Regions from separate parts of the Kribbella sp. NPDC050470 genome, predicted to be linked through region 1. Evidence: riboswitches for the same ligand, from Rfam matches in the RefSeq annotation. Region 1 holds a riboswitch; the other holds the start of a gene.
What was found. A riboswitch is a leader RNA that binds a small molecule or an ion and turns the genes downstream of it on or off. The one in region 1 is predicted to bind ZMP and ZTP.
Positions count from the first base shown of each region.

Region 2: linked by a shared signal. The riboswitch ahead of ACIBGM_RS32520 (bifunctional 5,10-methylenetetrahydrofolate dehydrogenase/5,10-methenyltetrahydrofolate cyclohydrolase) and the one ahead of ACIBGM_RS33200 (glycine hydroxymethyltransferase) in region 1 are both predicted to bind ZMP and ZTP.

Region 1 is NZ_JBITHV010000011.1:369,898-381,826, forward strand. Features, by position in the region: gene ACIBGM_RS33160 (FAD binding domain-containing protein) at 514-1,389, shown strand; gene ACIBGM_RS33165 ((2Fe-2S)-binding protein) at 1,391-1,870, shown strand; gene ACIBGM_RS33170 (aerobic carbon-monoxide dehydrogenase large subunit) at 1,867-4,245, shown strand; gene ACIBGM_RS33175 (XdhC family protein) at 4,261-5,163, shown strand; gene ACIBGM_RS33180 (MoxR family ATPase) at 5,156-6,046, shown strand; gene ACIBGM_RS33185 (VWA domain-containing protein) at 6,039-7,238, shown strand; gene ACIBGM_RS33190 (amidase family protein) at 7,514-8,449, shown strand; gene ACIBGM_RS33195 (MarR family transcriptional regulator) at 8,463-8,936, opposite strand; gene ACIBGM_RS33200 (glycine hydroxymethyltransferase) at 8,985-10,433, opposite strand; ZMP/ZTP riboswitch at 10,462-10,543, opposite strand; gene ACIBGM_RS33205 (acyl-CoA dehydrogenase family protein) at 10,540-11,929, opposite strand, start outside.
Region 2 is NZ_JBITHV010000011.1:225,358-237,286, reverse strand. Features, by position in the region: gene der (ribosome biogenesis GTPase Der) at 1-352, opposite strand, end outside; gene ACIBGM_RS32540 (lysophospholipid acyltransferase family protein) at 345-1,073, opposite strand; gene cmk ((d)CMP kinase) at 1,070-1,756, opposite strand; gene ACIBGM_RS32530 (prephenate dehydrogenase) at 1,796-2,860, opposite strand; gene aroH (chorismate mutase) at 2,868-3,236, opposite strand; gene ACIBGM_RS32520 (bifunctional 5,10-methylenetetrahydrofolate dehydrogenase/5,10-methenyltetrahydrofolate cyclohydrolase) at 4,683-5,516, opposite strand; ZMP/ZTP riboswitch at 5,547-5,635, opposite strand; gene ACIBGM_RS32515 (GNAT family protein) at 5,641-6,276, opposite strand; gene ACIBGM_RS32510 (beta-N-acetylglucosaminidase domain-containing protein) at 6,313-8,949, opposite strand; gene ACIBGM_RS32505 (NUDIX hydrolase) at 9,088-9,804, opposite strand; gene prcA (proteasome subunit alpha) at 9,801-10,646, opposite strand; gene prcB (proteasome subunit beta) at 10,684-11,526, opposite strand; gene ACIBGM_RS32490 (ubiquitin-like protein Pup) at 11,535-11,744, opposite strand; gene dop (depupylase/deamidase Dop) at 11,802-11,929, opposite strand, start outside.

The DNA of each region.
Region 1 (11,929 bases):
GCGTCGTCGGTTCGATGCGTTCCGCGGTGCGCACCCAGCGGTGATCGGGGGTGATCAGGGGGCCGTCATTGGCCCGGCAGGGTGGCTGTCAGAACATCGAAGGACAACAGATGGCGCTGCGCATCCGCCCGAGGTCGACATGAATCCGACCTACGAGATGAGTGGAGCGGGCAGCGAGCATGGTGTTAAGCGTCAGCGTCAACGCCTGACAAATCAACTCCCAATCCTGCATGTTGAGACCAGGTCTCACGATGCGGCTATGTCCACAAGTCTGGTCATGATTGTTTCCAGCCGTTTCCGAGCCGTAACGCCCCGGGATCGCCCCAACCGAGAGATGCCTCACATCACCGCCCGGGGAGCCATGAGCACCGACGACTTTCCGTCGTACCGGAGGGACCGTCGGGTTCTTGGGGCTGCCTGATTGCGGTTGGTGGACGGCAGAGGGACCATGCAGGTAGTTGAATGTTGACCAGCCTCAGCCCGGGGCGCGTCCGACCGAGTCCGGGGGGATGCATGCAGGTACCTGCGAGTTTCGAGTACGCCAGGGCGACCACTGTCGAACAGGCCATCGAACTGCTCGGCCGCTACGGCCCGGAGTCCCTGGTGGTCGCCGGCGGTCACAGCCTGATCCCGATGATGAGGCTGCGCCTCGCGCGACCTGAGGCGTTGATCGACATCAACTCGGTCACCGAGCTGTCGTACCTCCGCGTCGAGGGCGACGAGTTGCTGATCGGCGCGCTGGTCTGCCATGCGGAGCTGCTCGCCTCGGAGGTCGTCGGCGAACATTTCCCGATCTTCACCGACGCCGAGCGGGTCATCGCCGACCCGGTCGTCCGCAACTGGGGCACGGTGGGCGGGTCGCTGTGCCAGGCCGATCCCGCGGAGGACCTGTCCGCGGCCTGCGCCGCCGTTGGTGCGACCGCGGTGATCCGCGGGCCGAGCGGTACCCGGACAGTCCCGATCCGGGAGTTCCATCTGGCTCCGTACGAGACTGTGCTGGCACCGGGGGAGCTGCTGACCGAGGTCCGGGTGCCGATCCGCCCCGGTGGCGGTAGCGCCTACGAGAAGGTTGAGCGGCGCGCCGGCGACTGGGCTGTGGCTGCTGCCGGCGCCGCGCTGTGGCTCGAGGGCGACGTCGTCGAGGATGCCGGCATCGGGTTGACCGCGGTCGGCGCCCAGCACTTCGTCGCCGCTGAGGCCGAGGAGTTCCTGCGTGGACAGCCGGCGACAGACGCGAGCTTCGCCGAGGCCGGCCGGCTCGCCGCGGAGCACTGCAATCCGTGGGCGGACCAGCGCGGTCCGGTCGACTACAAGCGACACCTTGCCGGCGAGCTCACGACGCGGGCGCTGCGCCGGGCCGCGGCCCGGGCGCGGGGGCAGGAGGCATGACATGCAGATCTCGGTGACCGTGAACGGGCAGAAGTACGCCGACGACGTCGAGCCGCGGCTGCTCCTGGTCCATTTCCTCCGCGACTATCTCCGCCTGACCGGCACGCACTGGGGGTGCGACACCTCGCAGTGCGGCACGTGCGTGGTGTGGCTGGACGGGCGCCCGGTGAAGTCCTGCACGGTGCTTGCCGTGATGGCGGACGGCCGCGAAGTCCGTACGGTCGAGGGGCTGGAACGCGACGGGCAGCTCGATCCGGTCCAGCAGGGCTTCGTGGAGTGCCACGGCCTGCAGTGCGGCTTCTGCACCCCGGGGATGATGATGACCACCCGCTGGCTCCTCGACCACAACCCCGACCCGTCCGAGTCCGAGATCCGGGAGGCCATCTCCGGGCAGCTGTGCCGGTGCACGGGCTACGAGAACATCGTGCGGGCGGTCCGCTGGGCGGCGGCGCACCCCGCGGCCGAGAAGGTGACGACATGACCACGACCGGCGAGCGGACGACGCCGATGGGCTTCGGACGGATGATCCGCAAGGAGGATGCTCGCTTCATCCGGGGTCGCGGCAACTACGTGGACGACGTACTGCTGCCCGGCATGCTGTACGGCGCCGTCCTGCGCAGCCCGTTCGCGCATGCCCGCATCAGGTCCATCGAAACGACGGCCGCCGAGGCTCACCCGAAGGTCAAGGCAGTCATCACCGGCCAGACGCTCGAAGGCCTGAACCTGGCGTGGATGCCCACCCTGTCCCACGACGTCCAGGCGGTGCTCGCGACCGACAAGGTGCGCTTCCAGGGCCAGGAGGTGGCGTTCGTCGTCGCCGAGGACCGGTACGCCGCCCGGGACGCGCTCGAACTCATCGACGTCGACTACGACCCGCTGCCTCCGGTCGCCGACGCCCGCCGGGCCCTCGACCCGGATGCCCCGGTGATTCGCGACGACATCGAGGGCAGGACCGACAACCGCATCTTCGACTGGGAGGCCGGCGACCGGTCCCGGACCGACGAGGTGTTCGAGGCGGCCGAGGTGGTCGTTGCCGAGGACATCCTGTACCCCCGCGTGCATCCCGCGCCGCTGGAGACCTGCGGCGCGGTGGCCGATTTCGACAAGGTCACCGGCAAGCTGACCATCTGGTCGACCTCGCAGGCTCCGCACGCCCACCGGACGGTGTACGCCCTGGTCGCTGGGTTGCCGGAGCACAAGATCCGGGTGATCGCGCCCGACATCGGCGGCGGGTTCGGCGGCAAGGTTCCGATCTACCCCGGTTACGTGCTCGCGATCGTCGGTTCCATCGTGACCGGCAAGCCGGTGAAATGGGTCGAGGACCGGTCGGAGAACCTGATGAGCACCGGGTTCGCCCGTGACTACCACATGCACGGCGAGATCGCGGCCACGCCGGACGGCAAGATCCTCGGCCTGCGGGTCAAGGTTCTCGCCGACCACGGGGCGTTCAACGGCACTGCGCAGCCGACGAAGTTCCCGGCCGGCTTCTTCCACGTGTTCAGCGGTTCGTACGACCTCCAGGCGGCGCACTGTGAGGTCACCGGCGTCTACACGAACAAGGCGCCCGGGGGTGTCGCGTACGCCTGCTCGTTCCGGATCACCGAGGCCGTCTACCTGGTCGAGCGGATGGTCGACGTACTGGCCGGCGAACTCGGCATGGACCCCGCCGAACTGCGGATGAAGAACCTGCTCCGGCCCGAGCAGTTCCCGTACAACTCACCCACCGGCTGGGAGTACGACTCCGGCGACTATCCGCGGGCGCTGGAGCTCGCCCTGGACATGGCGGGGTACGCCGATCTCCGCCGGGAGCAGTCCGCGAAGCGTGAGCGCGGCGAGTTGATGGGCATCGGCGTCAGCTTCTTCACCGAGGCGGTCGGAGCGGGGCCGCGCAAGCACATGGACATTCTCGGCCTCGGCATGGCCGACGGCGCCGAGCTCCGTGTGCACCCGACCGGCAAGGCGGTGCTGCGGATCTCGGTGCAGTCGCAGGGGCAGGGCCACGAGACGACGTTCGCCCAGATCGTCGCCGAGGAGCTCGGCATCTCGCCGGACGACGTCGAGGTGGTGCACGGCGATACCGACCAGACGCCGTTCGGCCTCGGGACCTACGGCTCGCGCTCGACGCCGGTGTCCGGCGCCGCGACAGCCGTGGTGACCCGCAAGGTCCGCGAGCGCGCTCGCATCGTTGCCTCCGCCATGCTCGAGGTCGCACCGGACGACCTGGAGTGGGAGAAGGGCCGCTGGTTCGTCAAGGGCGACCCGGACCAGGGCAGAACCATTCAGGAGATCGCGATGGCCGCCCACTCGGGGCTCGAGCTGCCCGAGGGAGTGGAGGGACACCTGGACGCGACGTGCGTGTACGACCCACCCAACCTCACCTACCCGTTCGGCGCCTACGTCTGCGTCGTGGACGTCGACCCGGAGACCGGGAAGGTGACGATGCGCAAGTTCGTCGCCGTCGACGACTGCGGGGTCCGGATCAACCCGATGATCGTCGAGGGGCAGGTGCACGGTGGGCTCGCGGACGGCGTCGGTATGGCGCTGATGCAGGTGATGGCCTTCGACGACGACGGCAACCACCTCGGGTCGACCTTCATGGACTACCTGTTGCCGACATCGATGGAGTGCCCGTCGTGGGAGCTCGGGGAGACCGTCACCCCCTCGCCGCACCATCCGATCGGAGCCAAGGGCGTCGGGGAGTCCGCCACGGTGGGTTCACCGGCGGCGGTCGTGAACGCGGTGGTGGACGCGCTTGCGCCGCATGGCGTACGGCACGTGGACATGCCGCTCACTCCGGCCAACGTATGGCGGGCGGTCCAGGGCCGGCCGTTCCGCACCGACCTGGCCATCACCTGACGCCGGTGCAGGCAGATGATCCAAGCCGACCTGCAGCTCCGTGCGAACCACCTGCGGTCCGGGCGGACGCCGTACGTCCTCGCCACAGTGGTCCGCGCGGAACGGCCGACCAGCGCCAAGGCCGGTGACAGCGCGCTGCTCCTGCCCGACGGAACCCTCGAGGGGTTCGTCGGCGGAACCTGCGCCGAGTCGACCGTCCGGCTCGAGGGGCTGCGGCTGCTGGAGACCGGCGAGTCGACGCTGCTCCGGATCACCCCGGCGGCTGACGAGCGGGAAGTGGTCGGGGACGGGCTGGTCACCGTCGGAAACCCGTGCCTGTCCGGCGGCACGCTGGAGATCTTCCTGGAGGCGATGATCCCGCCGACCCTCGTGCACGTGTTCGGTGATGCGCCCATCGCCCGCGCGCTGGGACGTGTCGGCGAGGCGCTGGGCTACGAGATCCGCGCCGTCGGCAACCCCGAGGAGCCGTTCCCGGCCGACACGGCAGCGGTCGTGGTCGCGTCCCACGGCAGGCACGAGGAGCGGGTGCTCACCGCCGCCATCCGGGCCGGCGTCCCCTACGTCGCGCTGGTGGCCAGCCGTCGCCGGGGGCACGCGGTGGTGGCCGGACTGGACCTGAGCGAGGACGAGAAGGCGCGGGTGCATACACCGGCGGGCCTGGACATCGGGGCCCGTGCGGCCCCGGAGATCGCGTTGTCGGTGCTCGCCGAGATCATCGCCACCAGGCCCCAGCCGGCCAGACAGGTCTCGGTGCCGTCCGTGCTGCCGGCTGAGGCCGTCGACCCGGTGTGCGGGATGACTGTCGCGGTCACGGCGGCGAGCCTGCGCCTGGAGCACAACGGAAGGGTCTGGCACTTCTGCGGACCCGGCTGCCGGCAGGCGTTCGCGGACGATCCCGGACGCTACCTCGATGAGTGACCCCGAAGGCTGGGTGGCTGACATCGCCGAGCTGGGTGCCCGGCTGGAGGCGACGGGCTACCTGGCAGCCGAGTCCCTGGCGACCACGCTGTTCCTCGGCATTCGGATGCGGCAGCCGATCCTTCTGGAGGGCGAGCCGGGCGTCGGCAAGACCGAGGCCGCCAAGGCCCTGGCCACCGCGCTCGACACCCGGCTCGTGCGGTTGCAGTGCTATGAGGGATTGACCTCCGCCGAGGCGTTGTACGAGTGGAACTACCCGCGCCAACTGCTGGCGATCCGGCTGGCCGAGTCCCGGGGCGAGGTGCTGCGCGACGCTGATCTGTTCGGCGAGGAGTACCTGCTGCCGCGGCCGCTCCTTCAGGCGATCGAGCATCCCGGGCCGCGGCCGGCGGTGCTGCTGATCGACGAGGTGGACCGCGGCGACGACGAGTTCGAGGCGTTCCTGCTCGAGGTGCTGGCGGAGTCGGCGGTGACCATTCCGGAACTCGGTACCCGCCGGGCGGCCCTTCCCCCGGTCGCCGTGCTCACGTCGAACCGCACCCGCGACCTGCACGACGCGCTGAAGCGGCGATGCCTTTACCACTGGATCGGCTATCCGGACACCGGTCGCGTCGCGGCGATCATCCGCCGTCGGGTTCCTGCCGCGGCGGACTGGCTGGCCGAGCGGGTCGCCGGCTCGGTGGCCCGCCTGCGCACCCTTGACCTGCAGAAGCCCCCAGGAATAGCCGAAGCCATCAGTTGGGTGACGGCGTTGCACGTCCTCGGCGTGGACGCGTTCGACGCCGACGCCGCCGAGCAGACCCTCGGTGCGGTGCTGAAGTACCAGGAGGATCAGGAGACCGTACGGGCAACCGGACTGGCTGCGGTGGTCGGTGGTGACTGAGCCGGTGCTGGACGGAGTGGCCGACCTCCCGACCTTGGTGGCCCGGTTCGGAGCGGCGCTGCACGCCGCCGGCCTGCCGGTCGGCCCGGACCGCTGTGAACGCTTTGCCCGGGCGATCGCCGTCGTGCGGCCGGACACGACCACCGAGCTCTACCGTTGCGCACTGGCGACTCTGGTGTCCGATCAGATGCATATCGAGGTGCTGGACCGCGTCTTCGGCGCCGTGTTCGGCGGGCTCGTGGATCCGGCCGAGGGTCGCGGTGACGTGAACGTCGTACGTCGACCCGAGCCCCGCGAAGACTCACTGGCCACGGACGACACACCCGGATCCGGCCGGCCGGGCTGGTTCCAGGCCGGCGCATCGAAGGAGAGTGGATCGGACGGTCGACAGCCCGGGGAAGAGGTGCCGCTGCGCGCACTGGCCACTGCGACCGAGCGGCTGGCTACTCGCGACTTCGCCGCGCTGACGCCCGCTGAGTTGCTCGCACTGGCCGACCTGATGCGGCGGCTCACGCTGGTCACACCCACCTACCAGTCCCGCCGGTTCCGCCTCGCGTCGTACGGCTCGCGTCTCGATCTGCGCGCGACGCTGAGGCATGCCCGACGTACCGGAGGTGACCCGGTCCGGCTGATCATGCGCAGGCGACGGGAACGCCACCGGCGGCTGGTCGTCCTGTGCGACATCTCCGGATCGATGGAGCCGTACGCCAGGGCCATGCTCCAACTGCTCTACTGCGCGGCGGGTGGGCGGCGGGCCGAGGTCTTCACGTTCGCGACCCGGCTGACCCGACTGACCAGGGTGCTCGCCCGGTCCCGGCCCACGGCGGCGCTGGCACGGGCTGCGGCGGTGGCACCGGACTGGTCAGGGGGAACCCGGATCGGCGCGGCACTCAAGGACTTCAACGACCGGTACGGCTGCCGCGGCGTGGCCCGTGGAGCGGTGGTCCTGGTGATCTCCGACGGCTGGGAGACAGGCGATCCCACCCAACTCGCCCAGGAGATGGCTCGCCTGTCCCGGATCGCCTATCGCATCGTCTGGGCCAACCCGCGGACGCAGAGCCCGCACTACCGCCCACTGGTCCGGGGCATGGCCGCAGCCTGGCCGTACTGCGACTCGGTCGTCAGCGCGCACAGCCTCTCCGCACTCGACGAGCTCGAGACCGCCCTCGGCAGCAGTTGGACCGGACGTTAGGTTCCCGCCTACCGCTGCTGCCGCACGCGCCGCGTCATGACCGCCGGATGACGATGGCCAGCCAGCTGAGAATCCTCGCCCAGCGCCGGTAGCCGGCGCTGATCGCCCAGGGCCTGCGGCGGTGCGTACGCCGCCGGCGCGCCGGGCATCGGGGGCGGGCCTGGCCGCTGTTCAGACATGGGCCCGGTTCTACCGCGCGCGGGGGCACCTGGAGCTGGTTAGACTCGCGCCGGTGACGGCGAGAACCGCGGCGGCGGTCGCGGAGCAGGTGCGGAGTGGTCGCCGCGGGGGCGATTCCGATCGGTACGGCGACGCGCGCCCGGCCGGGTGCGGTGTCCCAGACGTTCGGGTGGAACGGGCGCGAGTACACCAGGAATCCGTGGGACCTGTCCCGGTCGCCGGGTGGTTCGACGGCCGGCGGCGCGGCGGCTGTCGCGGCCGGCGTCGTCCCGCTGGCGACCGGTGGCGACTCCGGTGGTTCGCTGCGCATCCCGGCGGCGTTCTGCGGTGTAGTCGGCTTCAAGGGCACGTACGGTCGCATCCCGCGTGCGGTCGGGCGGACGTTGGGCGGGCTCACGACTGCCGGTCTGATCGGATCCGACCTCGACGACGTCGTACTCGCGACGAGTATCGCGAGCGGGCCGCACCGGCTGGACCCGAGCGCGCTGCCGCACTGGCCGGTGCCGGACACCGCCGACCGGCCGTGGCGGGTCGCCTACCGGTCGACGCTCTCCGAACCCGAGGCCGACCCGGCGGTCGACGTACTGATCCGCAAGCGGCTGGCCGACTGCGACGTCACGCTGATCGACGCACCGCTCGAGCTCATCCCGCCGGACGAGGCGTGGCAGACGCTGTCAGGTCTGGACGCCGGTCGGGGCGCCGAGGCGGCCGCCGCCAATCGGGCGCGCGAGGTCCGCGACCGCAACAACACCGCACTCGCTGACCTGTTCGAGACTGTCGACGTGCTCGTCACGCCGACGACGCTGAATGTTGCCCACGGCTACGACCAGCACGAGCCCAACATCGTGACTGCCGACCCCTGCTGGGCCTTCAACGTGACCGGCCATCCCGCGGTGAGCGTCCCAGCAGGCCTGGTGAACGGACTCCCGGTCGGGCTGCAGGTCGTTGCACCGCATGGCCTTGACGAGCTTGCGCTCGCGGTGGCACGGCGCCTTCAGGCCGATCTGCCGCTACCGCCGATCCACGCATGACGACCGGCGGCGGTCATCGCGGGTGGTCCACCCGCCAGGACTTGATGAGTTGTTCCAGGTCCTTGTGGATGAAGGCGAAGTAGTCGGCGGCCTCGGTCAGGCGGCGGCCGACCGGACTGTCGGGGCCGAACAGTTCGGCGCCGGAGCGGCTGGTGGACTCCCACTCGGCGAGTGCGTTGTTGCGGCGCTCGAGAAGTGCGGCGAACACGTCGTCCCGGATCCGATAGTGGTCCTTGCGTGAGCCCGGGATCCGCTCCCGCGAGATGAAGCCGACCTGCAGCAGCTGCCGTACGGCGCCGGACACCGCCGGCTGGCTGATCTGCAGGGACTCGGCCAGCTCGGCGGACGTCAACGTGCCGGTCGGGCTGACCAGCATCCGCCCGATCACCCGGGCGGACATCGTCGGCACGCCGCTGTTCGCCAGCACGCCGGCGAAGCGCTCGACGAACTGGCTGATCTCCTCCGGAGCCGGGTCAGGGTGCGGCATGGCCGCACCCTACCGCAACTATCACAACTTTCTGATAGTTCGAGCCGGTCAGCTGAGCTCGAGGCCCGGGTACAGCGGGTGCTTGTCGAGCAGCTCCGCGGACGCGGCCTTGGTCTTGTCCGCGACGCCGTCGGCCAGCACGTACTTCGCCTTCGACGGCGCCCCCGCCGACGTGGTGGTCGGCGTGGTCGAGGACAGCACGTCCACGATCAGCTCCGCGACCCGGTCGAACTCGTCGGCGCCGAAACCACGGGTGGTCAGCGCCGGCGTGCCGATCCGGACACCGGAGGTGTACCAGGCGCCGTTCGGGTCCCGCGGTACGGCGTTCCGGTTGGTCACGATGCCCGCGTCCAGCAGCGCCGACTCGGCCTGCCGCCCGGTGATCCCGTACGACGACACGTCGAGCAGCACCAGGTGGTTCTCGGTGCCGTCGGTCACGAGCTTCACGCCACGCTTCATCAGGCCGTCGGCCAGCGCGACCGCGTTGTCCGCGATGGCCTGCGCGTACTCCCGGAACGCCGGCTGCCGGGCCTCGGCCAGGGCGACCGCCTTCGCCGCCATCGTCTGGCTGAGCGGCCCACCGAGCACCATCGGGCAACCGCGGTCGACGGAGTCGGCGTACTCGGGCTGGCACAGCACCATGCCGCCGCGCGGGCCGCGCAGCGACTTGTGGGTGGTGGTCGTGGTGACGTGCGCGTGCGGCACCGGGTCGAAGTCGCCGGTGAACACCTTGCCCGCGACCAGGCCGGCGAAGTGCGCCATGTCGACCATCAGGGTCGCGCCGACCTCGTCGGCGATCTCGCGCATCGTCGCGAAGTTCACCTTCCGCGGGTACGCCGAGTAGCCCGCGATCAGGATCAGGGGCTTGAACTCACGGGCCTTGCGCGCCACCTCGTCGTAGTCCAGCAGCCCGGTCTCCGGGTCGGTGCCGTAGGAGTGCTGGTTGAACATCTTGCCGGAGATGTTCGGCCGGAAGCCGTGGGTCAGGTGACCGCCGGCATCCAGCGACATGCCGAGCATCTTCTGGTCGCCGAGCGCCTTGCGGAGCTTGGTCCAGTCCTCCTCGGTCAGGTCGTTGACGTGCTTCGCGCCGGCCTCGGCGAGCGCCGGGGACTCGATCCGCTGGGCCAGGATCGCCCAGAACGCGACCAGGTTCGCGTCGATGCCGGAGTGCGGCTGGACGTAGGCGTGCGGCGCGTCGAACAGTGCCTTGGCGTGGTCGGCGGCGACCTGCTCGACGGTGTCGACGTTCTGGCAGCCCGCATAGAAGCGGTGCCCGATGGTGCCCTCGGCGTACTTGTCGGACAGCCAGTTGCCCATCGTCAGCAAGGTGGCGGGGGAGGCGTAGTTCTCGCTCGCGATCAGCTTCAGCGAGGAACGCTGGTCGGCGAGCTCGGACTTGATCGCGCCGGCGATCGTCGGCTCGACGGAGGCGATCACCTCGAGCGCATTGCGGTACGCGGCCGATGCGGCGGCGGCATCGAAGGGTTGAGTCATCGTTGTCTCTCCTGCGGTTGCAGTGGGTCGAAGGCACCCAGGCGCACGGTGCCGACGGATTTCGCTCCCCGGTGGTTCTCCACCTCAGCGCGCCAGTCGCGACGCCTCACCCTATCGTGCGCTCGACGATCGCCTGGAACGGTGTGGTCCTCGGCAGCGTGCCGAAGACGCCGCCCCAGTCGTTCGCCAGCCGGGAGGCGACGAAGGCGTCCGCGACGTCGGGTGTGGAGTGCCGGATCAGCAGTGAAGCCTGCAGGCACAACGCCATCCGGGCGGCCAGCCGGCGAGCGCCTGCTTCGGCTCCTTCGATGTCAGCAAGCGCTTGCAGTACGTCGTTCACCGCGGTGTCGAGCCGTTGGTCGGCGCCCTGAACCGTGGCGAGCTCGGTCAGCCACGCCTCGAGCGACTCCGGCCGCCGGAGGGCTCGCAGTACGTCGAGTGCGTTGACGTTCCCGGATCCTTCCCAGATCGAGTTCAACGGCGACTCCCGGAACAACAGCGGCAGGCCGGACTCCTCCACGAACCCGTTCCCGCCCAGACACTCCAAAGCCTCCGCCACCATGAACGGCGTCCGCTTGCAAACCCAGAACTTCGCCAACGGAAGGGCGATTCTCCGGAACGCGGCAGCCTGCGCATCACCGTTGACGGAGGCATCGACCGCGGCGGCCAACCGCATCCCCAGCGCGGTGGCCGCTTCGCTCTCGATCGCCAGGTCGGCCAGCACGTTCTGCATGGCCGGCTTGTCCGCGAGCAACCCGCCGAACGCCGAGCGGTGCTGGGTGTGCCAGATGGCTTCGACCAGGGCTCGGCGTTGGAGGGCGGCGGATCCCAGGACGCAGTCGAGGCGGGTGGCGGCGACCATCTCGATGATGGTGCGGACGCCGGCGCCCTCGTCGCCGAGGCGGTAGCCGACGGTGCCGTGGAACTCGACCTCGCTGGACGCGTTCGACCGGTTGCCGAGCTTGTCCTTGAGCCGCTGCAGGGCAAACGCGTTCCGGTTGCCATCGGCAAGCACCCGCGGCACCACGAAGCAGCTCAGCCCTTCCGGCGCCTGGGCCAGCACCAGGAAGACGTCGACCTGTGGCGCCGAGCAGAACCACTTGTGCCCGTTCAGCTGGTACTCGCCGTCGCTCCCGGTCGGCGTCGCGGTGGTGAGGTTCGCCCGGACGTCGGACCCACCCTGCTTCTCCGTCATCCCCATCCCGGCGAGCACACCGGCCTTGTCCGCCGCGGGCAGCCGGCGGACGTCGTACTGCGTCGAGGCGAGCTGCGGGATCCACGCCTTGGCGAGCTGCCCGTCGGCCTTCAGCGCGGGTACGGCGGCGTACGTCATCGAGATCGGGCACCCGTGACCCGGCTCGACCTGGGACCACAGGTAGAACCCCGCGGCGCGGGTCAGGTGCGGCGACGGCCGGTCGCTGGTCCACGGCGCCGCCTGCAGGCCGAAGCCGACAGCCTGCTCCATCAGCCAGTGCCAGGACGGGTGGAACTCGACC
Region 2 (11,929 bases), 140 kb from region 1:
CGGTGATCCCGACCGTGGCGTCCACCACGAACAGGACCGCGTCGGCGGCGTTGATCGCGACCTCGGCCTGGGCGGCGACCAGCGCGGCCATCCCGACCGCGTCCGGGTCCCAGCCGCCGGTGTCGACGACCGTGAAGCCGCGGCCGGCCCAGTTGGCGTCGTACGAGACCCGGTCCCGGGTGACGCCCGGGGTGTCCTCGACGACGGCCTCACGGCGGCCGATGATGCGGTTCACCAGCGTGGACTTGCCCACGTTCGGCCGGCCGACGATCGCGAGCACGGGCAGCGGCCCGGTGTCTTCGCGCTCGTGGGTGGGCTCGGCAAAGTCGTAGCCGGTGGGCAGGTCACTCATCAGGATCCTTCACGTCTGGCGCGCCCGGGAGCGGGTGGCCGGTAGCTTCGACGGCCGCCCTGACATGAGTCCGCAGCACGTCGCCGATCTGGTCGGCAACCGCCCGTACGTCGGAGTGCCTCCTGGGAAAGGGTACGCGGTCGATCGAGAACGGCTCGCCATAGACCACGTCGATCCGGCTCCCGGCCGGTGGAAAGGCCTCCACGGAGCCGTGCGGCAGCCTGGTCCCGAGCAGCGCGACCGGCAGGATCGGCGCGCCGGTCACCATCGCCAGGTACGCCACCCCGGTCCGGATCCGGGCGAAGTCGCCGGCGCCGCGGGTCCCCTCCGGGTAGATGTTCAGCACCCGGCCGTCACGCAGCACCTGGATGGACTGCCGGATGGCGCGGACGTCGTACGCCGACCGGTCGACCGGGATCTGGCCGATCCGGCGCAGGAACCGGCCCTGGAGACCGCCGAACGCCTCGATCTTGCCGAGCTGGTGCAGCATCCGGGGCGCAATCGCCCCGAGCAGCGGGCCGTCGAGCAGGCTCAGGTGGTTCGGCGACATCAGCACCGGTCCCCTCCGCGGGAACAGGTCCTCGTGGTGGATCGTCAGCCGGTACTTGCGCTGAAAGTACGGCTGCGCGAACCTGCGAACCGGCAGCGCGAGCCGATAAGGCAGCCGAGGCAGGTCATCGGTACGGGGCAGCTCGAGGTGCCCCGTTAGTTCTGCTGTCATGACTCCCGGTCACGGGGCGCTGCCTCGGCCTCCTTCGCGAGTCGGCTGATCACGTCGATGACCTCCTCCAGGGACAGATGCGTCGAGTCGATGGTGACCGCGCCGTCCGAGGCCACCAGGAACTGCGAGACGGTCGCGTCGTCGGCGTCGCGGCGGACGATCTGGTCCCGCAACTGCTCGGCGGTGACCGCCCCGGTGGCGAGCTCGGCGCCGCGCCGCTCCATCCGGGCATCCTGGTCCGCGGTCAGGTGCACCTTCAGCTCCGCGTCGGTGGCGACCACGGTGGCGATGTCGCGGCCCTCGACCACGATCCCGCCGGTCGGCTGGGCGTCGTCGATGATGGCCCGTTGCCGCCGGATCAGCTCCTTGCGGACGTCCAGATTGGTGGCGATCTTGCTGACGCTCTCGCTGATCCGCGGCTCCCGGATCGCGCTCGTCACGTCGACGTCGTCGGCGATCACGTACTGCTTGCCGGGGTCGGTGCTGACCTCCAACCGGAGCTCACGCGCCCGCTCGGCCACCGCCGCGGTGTCGTCCAGGTCGAGGTCGTGCTCGAGCGCCGACCACGTCACCGCGCGGTACGTCGCACCGGTGTCGAGGTACCGCAGACCCAGCCTGGTCGCGACGCCTCGGGCGGTGCTCGACTTGCCGGACCCGCTCGGGCCGTCCACAGCGATGATCATGGCCCAGAGATTACCCGCGGCCGGGGACAAAGCTGTGTCCTACCTGTGCACGACCCAGCCACGCTCGGTCAGTACGGCGACCAACTGGTCCACCGACCCCGGTTTGACGGCCAGCTCGACCTCACCGACCGGACGGCCCGGGCTGTGGTCGATGCGCAGGTCTTCGACGTTCGCCCCGGACTCGGCGGCGTCCGCGAACAGCCGGGCCAGCTGTCCCGGCCGGTCGGGAATGGTGACCAGCACGGACACCAGGTCGATGTGCGGGGCGCCGTGCTTGCCAGGCACCCTGATCGCGCCCGAGACGCCCAGGCCGAGGATCGAGGTCAGCTCCTCGCCGGCCTCCTCCTTGCCCAGGGCAACGAGGACCCGGTCGAGCTCGCCGCGGATCTGCTCCAGCAGGCCAGTCAACGCCGACGAGTTGGCGGACACGATCTGGGTCCACAGCTTCGGGTCGCCGGCCGCGATCCGGGTGACATCTCGGACGCCCTGCCCGGACAGCTGCAGGTGCGAGTCGGGCGCGTCCGCGAGCGTCCCGGCCGCAAGGGCGGACATCAGGTGCGGCAGGTGCGATACCCGGGCCACCGCGAGGTCGTGGTCCTCGACCGACAACTCGACCGTCCGAGCACCGGACGCCTCGGCGAGACGCCGTACCAGCTCGACCGCCTCCGGCGCGCTGGTCTCGTGCGGGGTGATGGCCCAGGTCGCACCGTCGAACAGGTCCGCGCGGGCGGCGAGCGGCCCATTGCGCTCGGAGCCGGCCATCGGGTGACCGCCGACGTACCGACTGAGGTCGGAGGTCAGCCGGCGCGCGTCGGCGAGCGGCTTCGACTTCACGCTCGCGGCGTCGGTGACGATCGCTTGGGTCTGCTCGAGCTGCTCGGCGACCAGCCGGCCGACGTGATCCGGCGGTACGGCGACCACCACGAGCTGGGGCTCGATCTGGACCAGCCGGGAGCCGGCCCCGATCCGCTCGGCCATCAACGCGTTGTCCGGGTCGGCGTCAACCAGCTCCACGACCACACCCAACCGGCCCAGCGCGAGACCGATCGACGTGCCGATCAGTCCGGCGCCGACGATCCGGACCGGCCCGCGCAGCTCGGTCACGAGGCCCTCACTGGGCGCCAGTCAGGTCCGGACGGAGCGCGACCGCGCCGTGCAGGTAGACGTGCTGGATCTTCTCCCGCGACCGCGGCGTCTCGGCGTGCACCATCATCCGCACCACCCGCGGCAGCGCGTGCGGGACGTCGATCTCCTGCATGCACATCAGCGGTACGTCGGTCAGCCCGATCTGGCGGCCCGCCACGGCCGGAAACTCCGACCGCAGGTCCGGCGTGACGGTGAACAGGATGCTGATCAGGTCCTCGTGGTCCAGATCATTCGCCTCCAGGACCGCCTTCACCAGCTCGGCGGACCGCTCGAGCAGGTGCTCGCGCTCGTCCACCTCCAGCTGGGTGGCACCCCGGATCGCCCGTACCGCCACGTGCTCGCCTCCTTGGTCGTCTAGGCCCAACCCTAGGACAGACCAGCCAGAGAGTGGACACGCGTCTCGGATTGTGCGCCCAAGCAACGGACACTACCGTCGGCGGCGGCACCTTCTTTGAGCCGCAGCCGCGGGCACGGGCCAACGCCACTGGCGCGGAACAACCGCATAGGTGTGCGCACCCAACACGCCCTGCTCTCCAACGCAAGGCAGTATCGCGCACGCCAACACCCACGGCTGGCGGCGTCGAGGACGACGACCGTCTCGGGATAGTCGAGTGGCACCCCCGCCGCCGACTTCCGTCGGTTGTCCGGAGCACCCCTCAGCGCCGACACCTCGGGCCATAACTCGACTCGGCCCGCTGCCGAAGGCGGGCAACGGACAGCCGCGACCGAAGACCGTGACCTCTCCCGCCGAAGGCGGCCAGAACAACTGCCACCGCCGAAGGACGCCTCCATCGCCGGAACACCTCGCCGTCGCCGATCACCTGCAGCGCGGGACCAACCCCCGATCGGCGCATGCGGAAACGTCGCGGCATACAACAGACATCCGAACCCGAGTCGTGTCCCGGCACCCGCAGCGTCCGAGGGGATCTCCCCTCGGACGCTGCCTTCTCCCCTCTCATACGAGGGGAGAAGGCAGCAATTCACGGGATATCCGGCTCTTGTGACGGACGTGTGTGGGCGTGGGTTGGGCGGGCGCACGCCACCGGGTTGTCGGGTCTGTGAGCTCGACGGCGGACTGCCGGGCCATCACAATCGCCCGGCGTCGGCGGCACCAGGCAGGTGCCGGGTTGGAGGTGGCGATTGTGATGGCCTGGCGGTCCGCAACTCGGGATCCCGTTCGCGAGTGGCCGGGTTGCGCGGGCGCGGCTCAGCCGACCGCCATGGTGGCGAACTGGGGCACCAAGCCGATCCACACATCCGTCAGAACAGCCGGATATCCCGTGAGGTTGCCCCTTCTCCCTGCTGATACGGCGGGAGAAGGGGCAACGCGCGGGGTTATCCCCCGGAATGCCCAGCGGCAGTTGGTGCTGCCCGGGTTCAGCGCGGAGCCCATAGGCCGGTCCCTGCGAGCGTCCAGAACACATTCCCGATGCCGACCGCCTCCAGCCGAACCGCAGCTTGGCGCGCCGCCGAAGGCGGCCCAGTAGGCCGGACACCGCGTTCGGCCGCAGATGTTCAGCGGCCGCCACCGCCGGCGCGCCCAACCAGGGTGCCCGTCGCCGATCATCTCTCCAGCCCGAACTCGGCTCGGCGCGCCGCCGAAGGCGGCCAAAAGAACCGCCGCGGCCGGAGGCCGTGTCCTTCCAGGAGCACCCCCTCAGCGCCGATCACCTCCGGTCACGACTCGACTCGGCGCGCCGCCGAAGGCGGCCAAAAGAACCGCCGCGGCCGGAGGTTGTGTGTTTCCCGGAGCGTCTCCCCCTCCGCCGATCACAGGTGATTACATGCGTTCGGCGGCGTCGACGGTCTGCTCCAGGAGGAGGGCGATCGTCATCGGTCCGACGCCTCCCGGGACCGGGGTCACGAGGCTCGCCACGGCGGCCGCCTCGTCGAAGTGGACGTCGCCGACGTTGCCCTCGTTGTAGCCGGCGTCGACCACCACCGCCCCCGGCTTCAGCCAGTCGCCGCGGACGAAGTTCGGCTTGCCGACCGCGGCGACCACGATGTCCGCGGTCCGCACGATCTCCGGCAGGTTGACGGTCCGCGAGTGCGTGTAGGTGACGGTGGCGTTCGATGCCAGCAGCAACATCCCGGCCGGCTTGCCGAGGATCGGGCTGCGGCCGATGACGACCGCGTGGGCGCCGGCGAGCGGTACGTCGTACGCCTCGAGCAGGCGCAGGATGCCGCCTGGCGTGCAGGACCGGAACCCGGGCTCGCCGAACGCCATCGCAGCGAACGCATGCATGGTCACCCCGTCGACGTCCTTGGCCGGGTCGATCGCCTCGAACGCGGCCCGCTCGTCGATGTGTCCCGGCACCGGGTGCTGCAGCAGGATCCCGTGCACCTCCGGATCGCCGGACAGCCGCTCGAGCTCGGCGACGAGATCCTCTGTCGTGGTCTCCGCGGGCAGGACCACGCTGCGGGACCCGATGCCGGCCTTCTTGCACCGGTTCTGCTTCATCCGGACGTACGTCGCCGACGCGGGGTCGTCGCCCACCAGCACGGTCGCCAGGCACGGCTGGACGCCGGTCTTCTCCTGCAGGTCCCGGGCCCGGTCGGCGGCCTTCGCCACCATCTCGGCGGCCAGGTCGGTGCCGGTCATCAGATTGGTCATACGGCGCGCTCCTTCGGGCGTCGACATCAGGTCGAGTGCCCAGGCGCGCGGCTGAGCCGGTTCTCCGGCGGACCGTTCCCCGGTGGTTCTCCACCTCAACGCCAGTCGCGGTCCGGCGTCCAGCCTACGCGACGAACCAGGACCGGCACTCCTCCAGCCCGGTGACCTCGACCCGGCCCGACGGCTGCCAGTTGTCCCGGGTCAGCCGGAGCCGGTCCGACACCACCGGCCGGCCGTCCAGCACGTCCCGCGAGATCCCGTCCGGCTGATAGCCCAGCTTCCGGGACACGCCCTGCGAGCCCGCGTTGTCCTGGAACACCTCCGTCAGCGCCGCGACCGCGTCCAATCCTTCGAACGCGAGATGCAGCAGTGCACGGCGCGCCTCGGTGCCGAAGCCTTGGGCGTGGTGCGGCAGGCCGAGCCAGGACCACGTCTTCACCTCCCGGAGTACGGCGAAGTCCTGTGCCCGCAAAGCGACCATCCCGATCGGCGTGCCCTCCCGGAACACACCGAGCTGCAACGTCCAGTCCTGCGCACTCCACGAGGACAGCGAGCCCCAGTGCCCCTGCATGACGCCCCGGGCGCGCTCCGCAGGCGGCGCGTCCGTCCACGGGGTCAGGAACGGCCGCTCCCCCGGCTTGTGCACTCCACTGGCCGCGACGTCGGCCAGCTCGGCGAGCTCCTCCTCACCGGGCTGACGCAGGACGAGGCGTTCGGTGGTCAGCCGGAGGCGGCGCAGCGGCCAGTGATCGATCAGCACCGGGCCATCCTCTGGCCCGGTGCGACCGCGGGCAACCTAATTCCCGGCCCGGTGCACGATCACCTCGTGCACCCGCGGCGGTACGGCGCCGGCCGCCCACGCGATCCGGACCACTTCGATCGTGGTGGCCGGCAGGTTCGCTGCACTGTAGGCGGCCTTCACCGGGCCTATGTCCTGCCAACCGTCGCTCGTCCGGACCTGGATGCGTCCAGATGCAGCCGCGCCCTCGGCTTGCAGCACGGTGATCCGGTCGACTGACGTTGCCGACGACAGCTCGACGGTCAACGCGTCCGACGCCGTCGGTGCAACGCCTGCGACGTACGCCGTACTCACCTGGAGGTCGACCGCGTCCGACAGCGACGAGCCCTCCGCGGGCGCAGGTGTGCCTGTTGCCGTGAGCACCAACTCGGAGCCGTCGGTGACCTGGACCGAGAACTCGCGGACCACCAGCCAGAACGAAGGATTGTCGACAATCGCACGATAGCGGACATAGCGCGCCGTCACGGCGGCGGTGAAGCGCACCTCGGCTGTGGTCGCCCGCGTGAGCTCGGTCCAGGTGGAGCCGTCGGTCGAGTACTCCAGCACACCGGAGTGGATGAAGTCGCTCGGGCTGCCCGACTTCCCCATCAGTACGGCGATGTCGCCGATCGCCCGCGCCTTGCCGAGGTCGACGCGGATCTCGTCCCCGGCCACGGGTGCGCCGTTGCTCCAGAAGTACGTCGACTCGTCGCCGTCGACCATGCGGTCGGGGGTGTTCTCGGCGTACGTGCCCTGCGAGCTGGACGCCGTACGTCCGGGCTCGATGCCCATCCACTGGTCGTGCACCCGACCGGCCTCGGCGAGGAACGCGTCGGCGACGCCCTCACCGATCCGTGGGTAGGTGTTGGAGTGCGGCAGCCGGACGTCCCGGATCTCCTTGGCCTGGGCAACCAGTGCGTCGATCTGCTGCCGGCTCGCCCAGGCGGCCGCTCCGTTGCCGTCGGCCACTTCGTCGAGCAGCCGCAACGACCGCCGGAGCGCCTGGCCCCAGAGCACGGTCGCATCCAGCCAGGCCTTCGCCTCGTCGGCGAACGCTGGATCCTGCACTCCACCCCTGAGCTGAGCGGGCGCCTTCTCGATGGCGTTGAAGTAGGGCTCGAGCGCCTCGATCGCGCCGTCGTGGTCGCCGGCTTGCCAGGTCTTCCAGAACGCGGCGGTCCGGGCGGCCAGCACCGGCGCCTTCTCCGGATGCAGCGTCGAGTCGTAGGTGTTCAGGTCGGCGAAGACCTCGAGCGCCGCGATCGTCTTGCGATCTCCCCCGGCGCGTTCGGCGATCGCCTGGTGCCAGGACGCCTGTTCGTCGTACTTGGCCGGGTTCCAGCCCAGCTCGGCGAACGAGTAGAGCGCGAGCTTGCTGACCGCGGCCTGGTTCATCGGGTTGGAGATCACGCCGGCGACGTGCTGCGCGATCCCGGGCTCCCGGCCGCTGTAGTCGGCCAGCGGGATCCGCCCGGCCAGGTAGTCGTTGACCGGGTAGTTGTCCCAGATCAGGATGTCGTGCCCGAACACGGCCTTGGCCTGAGCCGCTTGTGCGGTTGTGATCGTGCGCGGGATGACGCCGATGCCGGTCCAGTGCACGACGACGGCGCTGTCCAGCTGCTCCCGCAGCGCCTTCTTGTACGGCGTCTCCGACACGTTGTAGTACTCGGTCGGGACCATCTGCAGCGGCGCCAGGTCCGGCTTGGAGGCGACCCACTCGCGCTGGATCCGGTTCAGCAACTCGCTCTGCGCCTGGCCGGCCGCGCCGCCGCCGGTGCCGTACTTCTCCCGGTCCTCCGGGCAGTGCCAGGTGTTGTAATCGATGTCGTCGAGCGGCACGTTGAACGCCCGCGCGCCCAGCCCGTAGAGCGCCTCGAACCTGGCGATCAGCGCCCGGTAGTCGCTGTCGGAGGTGTAGCAGATCGACAGCCCCGGCGAGAGCGCGAAGGTGAAGTCGACTTTGTTGCCCCGGGCCCGCTCGACCAGCTCGCCGAGCTCGGCCAGCTTGTCGGCCGGGTACGGGTCGCGCCACTGCTCGCGGTGGTACGGGTCGTCCTTCGGCGCGTACTCGTAGGTGTTCATCCGGTGCGCGCCGAGGTAGTCGAGGTGATCGAGGCGGTCCGCATGCGACCACGGCGTACCGTAGAAGCCCTCGATCGAGCCGCGGTAGCGCATCGTCGGCCAGTCCCGGATCTCGACCCCGGACAACTGGTTGCCCTGGACAAGTTGTGCGAAGGTGCGCGCCGCGTAGTACGTCCCGTCGGTGTCGACCCCGTCGAGTACGACGTTCTTGCCGCCGGCGGCGAGCACATACCCCTCGGCGGGCAAGCCCTTGGCGGGCTCCACGTTCAGCTGCCGCAGCACCTGCTCGTTCCCGCCCAGCCAAATGGTCACCGCCGCCGGCTGATCCCGGACGGTCTGTACGCCGGCCCGCTCGAGCGTCTCGCGGACGACGCGCTCGGCGTCCGGATCCGTGGTCGGTCCGTGCATCAGGCCGACGGTGCGGCCGAGGCTGAAGCCGTCGGGGCGGCTGGTGGTCTGCTGAGGCTCAGGCGACACCGGCGGCGCCCCTATCGTGGCGTCGGCCGACGCGGCCGGAGCGGACAGGGTCTGGGCGGCGAGCAGCAGGAGTGCGGGGAGGACGAACCGGCGCATGGCAACTCCTCGGGCGGAAGGCGTTTGCACCTCCCATCCATTCAGTGCGCAGACCTGCTCGTCAAGCCTCTGGCGTGACCAGTTTCAGTCAAAGCCCAGTCACAGCGGGCGTGGTCGAGTCACAGCTGGCGTGATCGACTACAGCAGGCCGGCGTGGTCGAGGGCCAAGTAGGCCGCGTCGATGCCGGTCATCGCGCCGGAGGTGCGGAGCTCGGCGCGGAACTCGTCGACGGTGAGCTCGACCGGGACGCAGTCCTCGAACTCGTCCAGGGCTTGCGTGCCGTCGGGCCGGCAGCCGCGCGCGATGCCGACGTACTTGCGGTAGACCGAGGAGGCCGCCGACCAGTTCCAGCTGACGAGCTCGAACGACTCGCAGGTGTAGCCGGTCTCCTCCTCGAGCTCGCGCACGCCGGCCACGGCCGGATCCTCACCCGGCTCGACCAGCCCGCCCGGCAGGTTCGTGACCACCTGATCCGGGCCCGGGCGAAAGATCCGGATCGTGACGACCTTCCCCTCCGGCGTCAGCGGCAGCACCGTGATCCCGGACGTGATCCCCGAAGCGGTCTTGGGCCCGAACACATCCCAGTCCACCTCCCGCCCGTCCGGCAACCGGTACCGCCGCTGGTTGACCGTCAAGAACCCGTTGAAGCCAGGCTGCTCCCCCACCAACACCCAGTCCTCAGGATCCCCGGCCCGAGCACGCACGCCGGCCGAACCACCCACCGTCGGCACGCCGTTCACCGCCGACGGCTGCTCGCCTACTACCGCCGCGCGGCTTGCAGGTGGGACGGGACCGGCCGCCGCGGAAGTGTTGTCCGTGGCGGCCGGCTGCCGGTTGCTTTGTGCGTCTGTCACAGCGGGCGGTTGTCGTCCGGGTCTTCCGGCGGGGCGACGGGGGCGTCGTCCTCCGGTGGGGCGACCGGGGTGTCGTCGGCCGGCGTGGCCTCGGCGGTCTCAGCCGGTTTGCCGGCCGGAGGCTCCGTCGGCGTGGTGTCCGGGCGGGACTCGGACAGGATGCGCGCGAGCGTCTCCTCCGAGATGCGCTTGAACTTGCGCACCTGGGTCCGGGTCCGGTCCAGCACCGCGACCTCGATCTGGTCCGGGGTCAGCTCCCGGACCTCGTTGCTGTCGTGCCCGAGCGCGTCCACCGCGAGCCGGAGCGCACCCGCCAGCGAGATGCCCTCCTGGTAGTGCTCGCCGACGTAGTCCGCGACCTGCTCGGCCGGCCCGCCCATCACGGCGTACCCGCGGACGTCCGCGATCGAGCCGTCGTAGGTGAGCCGGTAGATCTGGTCCTCGGCGGTGCTGGTGCCGATCTCGGCGACCAGGATCTCCACCTCGAGCGGCTTCTCGCCGCCGGAGGAGAAGATCGCGCCCAGCGTCTGCGCGTAGGCGTTGGCGAGCGCCCGGCCGGTGACGTCACGCCGGTCGTAGGAGTACCCGCGCATGTCGGCCAGCCGGACGCCGGCGATCCGCAGGTTCTCGAACTCGTTGTACCGGCCCACCGCGGCAAACGCCATCCGGTCGTAGATCTCGGCCACCTTGTGCAACGCCGGCGACCGGTTCTCCGCGACGAACAGGATGCCGTCGGCATACTGCAGCGCGATCGCGCTGCGGCCCTTGGCGATGCCCTTCCGGGCGAAGTCGGCCCGGTCCCGCATCAGCTGTTCGGGCGAGACGTAGAACGGAACGCTCATCGAAGGTGTCGTCCTCTATCAGTCGATCGGGAGGGGGTCAGGTCAGGGACGCCGAGGCCGGGCCGTCGGGCCGCTGGTGCCGCTCGGCCCAGGCACGGTCGACGATGTCGGCCACCTCGTCCTCGGGCAGCCGCTGGTAGCCGTCCGACGTGACCACACCGACCACCGGGAAGATCCGCCGCAGCATGTCCGGGCCGCCGGTCGCCGAGTCGTCGTCGGCGGCGTCGATCAGCGACTGGATCGCCACCGTCGCGCAGTCGGTCGCGGACAGGTTCTCGCGGTAGAGCTTCTTCAGCGCGCCCCGGGCGAACAGCGAACCCGAGCCGACACTGTGGAAGTGGGTCTCCTCGTAGCGCCCGCCGGTGGGGTCGTAGGAGAAGATCCGGCCGCCCTTGATGTCCTCGTCGTAGCCCGCGAACAGCGGCACCACGGCCAGGCCCTGCATCGCCATCGCCAGGTTGCCCCGGATCAGCGCGCTCAGCCGGTTGGCCTTGCCGTCCAGGCTGAGCGTGGTGCCCTCGAGCTTCTCGTAGTGCTCGAGCTCCACCTGGAACAGCCGCACCATCTCCAGCCCGAACCCGGCCGAGCCCGCGAACGCCACCGCGGAGTACTCGTCGGCCGGGAACACCTTCTCGATGTCACGCTGGGCGATGATGTTGCCCATCGTGGCCCGCCGGTCGCCGGCCATCACGACGCCACCGGGGAAGGTGGCCGCGACGATCGTCGTACCGTGCGGGACGTCGGCGGAGAAGTCGGCCGACCCCAGGCTGCGCCGTCCCGGCAACAGGTCGGGCGCGTGCCCGGCCAGGAAGTCCATGAACGACGAGCCACCTGGGGTCAGGAAGGCTTCCGGCAACCGGCCGGAGGCATCGAATGTCATCGAGCGGTTCACTCCCCACCCTTTTGCACGAACCCGCGGACGAACTCCTCGGCGTTCTCCTCGAGCACCTCGTCGATCTCGTCCAGGATCGAGTCGACGTCCTCGTCGAGCCGCTCCTTGCGCTCCTGGACGTCCTCGGACGTCTCGACCTGCTCGACCTCTTCCTCGGTCGACGAACGCTTCGGCTGCTTGTGCTGCTGCCCGCCGTCCTTAGCCATGGCACACACCTCCTAGAACCGCTGGGAGGGCCGCCCAACCGACCCTCAATAGCGACCCTACCCGGCGGCGCCCCCAGTAATGGTGCGAACCAGGTCACTCGCGGTGTCGCACTGGTCCAAAAGTGCTCCGACATGGGCCTTGGTGCCCCGTAACGGATCCAAGGTCGGGATCCGCTGCAGCGACT